Linked DNA regions of Victivallis sp. Marseille-Q1083. The protein of the gene in region 1 interacts with the protein of each later gene in a pairwise test. Links are inferred from orthologs where the notes say so. Each region holds a gene or a part of one and is shown in the gene's direction. Other genes may lie near its edges.

The links. The genes of interacting proteins can lie anywhere in the genome.
Region 2: the proteins of thrS (region 1) and rplA interact in binary tests that used the Escherichia coli proteins (3 or more experiments, as listed by UniProt). The link is inferred for Victivallis sp. Marseille-Q1083 from one-to-one orthologs.

The regions. Positions count from the first base shown.
Region 1 is NZ_CAHJXL010000001.1:2,288,592-2,292,071, reverse strand. The notes cover bases 518-3,480. They hold thrS (threonine--tRNA ligase), read left to right. Parts: upstream 518-1,115; coding sequence 1,116-2,846; downstream 2,847-3,480. Other genes in these bases: infC (translation initiation factor IF-3), read left to right, coding at 2,960-3,480; HWX74_RS09345 (ribonuclease HII), read left to right, coding at 518-915. Also shown: rplS (50S ribosomal protein L19), read left to right, coding at 1-236; more of HWX74_RS09345, read left to right, coding at 265-517. UniProt on the Escherichia coli protein: Catalyzes the attachment of threonine to tRNA(Thr) in a two-step reaction: L-threonine is first activated by ATP to form Thr-AMP and then transferred to the acceptor end of tRNA(Thr). The rate-limiting step is amino acid activation in the presence of tRNA.
Region 2 is NZ_CAHJXL010000001.1:2,114,830-2,117,707, forward strand. It holds rplA (50S ribosomal protein L1), read left to right. Parts: upstream 1-1,027; coding sequence 1,028-1,729; downstream 1,730-2,878. Other genes in the region: nusG (transcription termination/antitermination protein NusG), read left to right, coding at 1-504; rplK (50S ribosomal protein L11), read left to right, coding at 607-1,035; rplJ (50S ribosomal protein L10), read left to right, coding at 1,726-2,244; rplL (50S ribosomal protein L7/L12), read left to right, coding at 2,319-2,687; rpoB (DNA-directed RNA polymerase subunit beta), read left to right, coding at 2,836-2,878. UniProt on the Escherichia coli protein: One of the primary rRNA binding proteins, it binds very close to the 3'-end of the 23S rRNA. Forms part of the L1 stalk. It is often not seen in high-resolution crystal structures, but can be seen in cryo_EM and 3D reconstruction models.

The DNA.
Region 1 (3,480 bases):
GCATTCAGGTGTTTGCCGGTACGGTCATCGCCCGCCGCGGCAGCGGCATCGAAGCGACCTTTACGGTGCGCCGGGTGGTTTCCGGCCAGGGTGTCGAACGGGTATTCCCGATCAACAGCCCGCGCATCGACCACATCGAGGTAGTCCGCCGCGGCAGCGTGCGGCGCGCCAAACTGTTTTATCTGCGCAACAAGATCGGCAAGGCGGCCCGCGTCAAGGAGCTGCGCGTCAACTGACAAGACCGATCATGCAGTCAGTCTGGCCATGAAATTTCTGGCGACAGAAACGGAACTCCTCTGCCTCGAGCGATCGAAGTGGGCAGAGGGGTTTTCTTTTGTGGCCGGCATCGACGAAGTGGGGCGCGGTCCGCTGGCCGGACCGGTGGTGGCCGCCGCGGTGGTGCTGCCGCGCGACACGCCGTTGCCGGCGGTCAACGACTCCAAATTGTTGTCGGAAGCCAGGCGGCGGGAACTGGCGGCCGCCATCCGGGAACTGCCCGGCGTCGATTACGGGATAGCCGAGGTTTCGGTCGAAGAGGTCGATCGGCTCAATATCCTGCAGGCGACCCATCTGGCGATGCGGCTGGCGGTCGGCAAACTGCGGCGGGCCGATTTTCTGCTGATCGACGGCCGGCCGGTGCGGCAGATGCCCGGCCCGGCGCTGGCGGTGGTCAAAGGCGATCGAAAATCGGCGTCGATCGCGGCAGCCAGTATTTTGGCGAAGGTGTACCGGGATGAACGGATGGTCCGTTACGGGATGGAATTTCCCGGTTATGGTTTTGAGGAACACAAGGGGTACGGCACGGCGCAGCACCTGGCGGCGCTGCGCAGGCTGGGCGTTACGCCGATTCATCGCCGGTCGTTTGCGCCGGTGCGGGAACTGCTGGCGACGGCCGAACAGATGACGTTGCTGTGAACGAGGATGAAAATGTGCAATCGATTTTTACTGCCCAATGACAGGAGGCTGCCCCGCGTTACCAACGCGGGTGTGACCGGATGCGGCCCCGGGCCGACGACATCCTCCGGGTTGAATGAGCAAACTCCGGCAGCGATCGGCTGTCTTTCCATATCGATACAGGAATTTTTTAATTTCAGATACTATTTTGGAGATAAACAATGAGTAAATTTCCTTTGGAAACGATTCGTCACAGCGCCTCCCATGTGATGGCGGCGGCGGTCAAAGAGTTGTTCGGCGACGTCAAATTCGACATCGGTCCGGCAACCGGGGACGGCTTCTATTACGATTTCGACATGGCGCATCGGCTGACGCCGGAAGATCTGGAAACGATCGAAGCGGCGATGCGCAAGCTCTGCAATAAAAAACTGCCGTTCGAATCTTTCGAACTGAGCCGGGCGGAAGCGGAAAAGTTGCTGCGCGACAACAACCAGCCCTATAAGCTGGAGCGCCTGAAAGACATTCCGGAAGGCGAAAGAATCAGTTTTTACCGGTGCGGCGATTTCACCGACCTGTGCCGCGGCCCGCACGTCGAGCACACCGGCCAGATCGGCGCGTTCAAGCTGATGTCGATCGCCGGGTCCTATTTCCGCGGCGACGAAAAGAACCCGATGCTGCAGCGTATTTACGGCACGGCGTTTGCCGACAAAGCGGAACTGCACGCCTATCTGCAGCTGCTGGAAGAGGCCAAAAAGCGCGACCACCGCAAACTGGGCAAGGAGCTGGACCTGTTCAGCTTCTCCGATAACGTCGGGCCCGGCCTGGTCTTGTGGCATCCGAAGGGCGCCTTCATCCGCAACGCCTTCGAAACCTACTGGCGGGCCGAACATTACCGGAACGGTTACGAGTTGCTCTACACGCCGCACATCGGCCGCAGCGACCTGTGGCGGGTCAGCGGTCACCTCGAATGCTACAAGGATGCGATGTATTCGCCGATCAAGATCGACGATGCCGAGTATTTCGTCAAACCGATGAACTGTCCGTTTCACATCGAAATTTACAAATCGCGGCTGCGTTCCTACCGGGAACTGCCGCTGCGCTGGGCGGAGCTGGGCACGGTTTACCGTTATGAAAAATCCGGCGTGCTGCACGGCCTGCTGCGGGTGCGCGGCTTCACCCAGGATGATTCGCACATCTTCTGCACGCCGGAACAGATCGAGGAAGAGATCGCCGAGGTGCTGCGTTTCAGCCTGAACATCTGGAAGACCTTCGGCTTCACTGAAATCAAGCCGTATCTGGCGACCCGGCCGGCCAAGGCGGTCGGCGAACCGGAACGCTGGGAACAAGCACTGCACTCATTGGAAAATGCCGTGCGCAAAGCCGGGCTGCAATGCGAAGTCGACGAAGGCGGCGGCGCCTTCTACGGCCCGAAGATCGACTTGAAAATCAAGGATGCGATCGGCCGGGAATGGCAGACCTCGACGATTCAGTTCGACTTCAATCTGCCGGAACGTTTCGACATGTCCTATATCGGCGAAGACGGCAAAAAACACCGGCCTTACATGGTCCACCGGGCGTTGTTCGGTTCGCTGGAACGCTTCTTCGGCATTCTGGTCGAACAGTATGCCGGCGCCTTCCCGCTGTGGCTGGCGCCGATCCAGGCCAGAATCCTGCCGATCACCGAAAAGCAGCGGGATTTCGCCTGGGAAGCGGCGCGCGAACTGAAGCGAAAGGGATTGCGCGTCGAAGTGGACGACCGGTCGATGGGACTCGGCGGCCGCATCAAGGACGCCCGCAATGAACGGATCGCTTATCTGCTGGTCATCGGCGAGCGGGAAGCGGCGGAACGGCGGATCGCGGTACGGACGCGGCGTGAAGGAGAAGTCGGCGCTCTTTCCATCGAGCAAGTTGCAGAAAAAATGCAAAATGAGGTTGATAATAAAATCTGCTGACTCTATATTATTGAAAGAGCGGATTTTGGCTCCGGTACGGCGAGAAGCAATGCCGGAGCATCTTTACCGCGGAACAGTAAGTCAGTCGGAATGCAAAAAAGGAGGATGTTCTTATCGCTAAGCTGTTAAAACCCGGAGATCGTACTTTCACCGCCGATGAGGTCAGACTGATCGGCCAGGATGGAGAGCAGTTGGACATTGTTTCATATGCGCGTGCCAGGGAGCTGGCGCAGGAAGCCGGTCTGGATCTGGTACTGGTTTCAGAGAAAGCAGTGCCGCCGGTGGTTCGTATCATGGACTACGGCAAGCTGGTCTTTGAACAGAAAAAGAATCTCAAGGCGCAGCGCAAGAACAATCAGGCCCAGAAAGTCAAGGAAGTCAAGTTCCACGTCAATATCGACACCAACGATTATAACATAAAATTGAAACGCGGGATTGAATTTCTGCAGGAAGGCTGTAGATTAAAGCTCACGTTGATGTTGCGGGGCCGTGAAATGGCGCACAAGGACATCGCATTCGAACTGATGGACCGCGTGATGGCGGATCTGGCGGAATACGGTGATTCGGACGGCAAGCCCAAAATGCTCGGACGCAGCATCACGGTCGGATTCGCACCGAAGGCGAACAAACGCCC
Region 2 (2,878 bases), 170 kb from region 1 along the record:
AAGGTTCGTGATTCGATTCAGCGTCAGGTACAGCTCGGCGATGCGGTCGGCGTTTATGAAGCCTATATTCCGACCGAGAAGGTGTCGGAAGTGCGCCAGGGCAAAAAGACGACTACCACCCGCAAACATTTCCCCGGTTATATTCTGGTGCGGATGGATTTGTACGATCCGCAAACCAACATCATCAATGAAGACGCCTGGTATTTCATTCGCAATGTCCAGGGCGTGATTGGGTTTATCGGCGGCGGCAACACGCCGATGCCATTGTCTGAAAGTGAAGTGAACGACCTCTTCCGGCAAACGCACGAGGAAGAGGCGATCAAGCCTAAAATTTCCTTTGAAATCGGCGAAACGGTTCGTATTTGCGACGGTGCGTTCGAGAATTTCGAAGGTGCGATTCAGGAAATCGACAATGAACGCGGCAAATTGAAGCTGATGGTGTCGATTTTCGGTCGATCCACTCCGGTCGAATTGGAGTTCTGGCAGGTCGATCGCGAACTTTAACCGAGCGCGGTCGAGACTTAGTTTATCATTTGGTAGGTAGTTCGTTCGTGGGAGGACCCCTGTCATTCCGCTACCACGGCGGGCTGTAAATTGGAGATCATTATGGCAAAGAAGATTACGGGATTGATCAGATTGCAGATCCCGGCGGGCGCCGCCAACCCGGCTCCGCCGATCGGTCCGGCCCTCGGTTCGGCCGGCTGCAATATCATGGAGTTCTGTAAGCAGTTCAATGCTGCCACTCAATCCCAGAGTGGGATGATCATCCCGGTGGTGATCACTGTTTATCAGGATCGCTCCTTCACCTTTATCTGCAAATCTCCGCCGGCTGCCGTCCTGCTGAAGAAGGCCGCCGGTCTGGCTTCCGCAGCGAAGACGCCCGGCAAGGAAAAAGTCGGCAAGGTTACGCGCGCCCAGATCAAAGAGATCGTGCAGATCAAGAAGGATGACATCAACGCCCGGGATGAAGAAGCCGCAATGCGGATCATCGAAGGGACGGCGCGCAGCATGGGAATCGAGGTGGTCGATGCGTAAAAGTAAATTGTATGTTGCGCAGAGCGCCTGTTTCGACCGCGAACAGAAGTACAGCATTGCTGAAGCAGTGAAGCTGCTCAAGTCGATGCCGCACACCAAGTTCGATGAAACCGTCGATGTGGCGTTCAAGCTCGGTATCGATCCGAAGAAATCCGACCAGAACGTCCGTGGCGCGGTGCCGCTTCCGAACGGTACCGGCAAAGCGGTGAAAGTGGCGGTGGTCGCGGACGGCGCGCAGGCGGACGACGCGAAAGCGGCGGGTGCCGATTTCGTCGGTTACGAAGATTTGGTGGAAAAGATCAAAGGCGGTTGGCTGGATTTCGATATCCTGATCGCCACGCCGGAAGCGATGAAGCTGGTGCGTCCGCTGGGCCGTCAGCTCGGTCCGCGCGGCTTGATGCCGAATCCGAAAACCGGTACGGTGACCGATGCCACCGGTGCGGCGGTCAAGGAAGCCAAGGGCGGCCGGGTGGAATTCCGGGCCGATCGCGGCGGTTGCGTGCATGTGTTGATCGGCAAGCTTTCTTTTGAGCTGGAGGCGTTGACCGGCAACTTCGATGCGGTGGTGGATGCGTTGGTGAAAGCCAAACCGGCGACAGCCAAAGGCGCTTATCTGGTAAGCTGCACGGTGTCGTCGACGATGAGCCCCGGTGTCAAAGTGAACGTCAAAGATCTTGTGAGGCAAAGCAAATGAGAAGTGAAAAAAGCCATTTGGTAAATTATATCGGCGGGCTGCTCACTGGCTCGGATTATATTTACTTTGTCTCTTATCAGGGATTGCAGGTCAAGCAGTTTTCGCAGTTGCGCAATCAGCTTGCCGGCCTCGGCGCCGAGTGCCATGTATTGAAAAATACACTGATCCGGAAAGCGGCTGAATTGTCCTCTCTGGAGGCGTTGGCCAAGAGCGAACTGACCGATTCGACCGCGGTGATCTGCGGCAAGGGCGATCCGAGCGCGGTAGCCAAGGCGGTCATCGAATTCGGCAAGACGAATGAAGCGCTTGCCGCCAAAGGTGGTTATTTCGAAGGCGCTTTGTTGTCGGTTGCCGATTTCGACGCGATTGCTTCTCTGCCGCCGAAAGAAGTTTTGCAGGCACAGTTGCTCGGCGTTCTGCAAGCGCCGTCCAGGAACCTCGTCTCCTTGCTCAACGCGAAGGCGGCGTCGATTCTCAATGTGCTTAATGCATACAAAGAAAAACTTGACAATTAATTATTTGCAACAAAAATAACCTAATGGAGGCATATAAGATGTCGGAAGATGCTAAAGTTGAAGTTTCGCAAGAAATGGAACAGTTTATCTCTTATGTTGAGAACATGACCGTTCTCGAACTCTCGAAGCTGGTCAAGGCTTTGGAAGATCGTCTCGGTGTCAGCGCTGCCGCTCCGGTTGCCGTTGCCGCCGCCGCTCCGGCCGCTGCCGCTGCCGCTCCGGTTGAGGAAAAGACTGAATTCGACGTCATTCTGAAGAGCTTCGGCGAACAGAAAGTCGGCGTCATCAAGGAAGTCCGCGCTATCACCGGTCTGGGGCTGAAAGAAGCCAAGGATCTGGTCGAAGGTGCTCCGAAAGCGGTGAAGGAAGGCGTCAGCAAGGAAGAAGCTGACAAGTTCAAAGCTCAGCTCGAAGCTGCCGGCGCAACCGTGGAAGTGAAATAACTTTCTGCGAATTTGACGGCGGGAATCGGGACAAACCGTTCCTGCCGTTCTTTTGTGTTTATAAGCGTAAGCTTTTTTCAAGCCGGAGGGGGAGGCTTTCACCGTATCTCCCTGGTTGCACTTGTCGGATTTAATTTAATGGTGGGTTATGACAGATCGCATTAATTTTGGAAGATTACAGGATGTTTTGG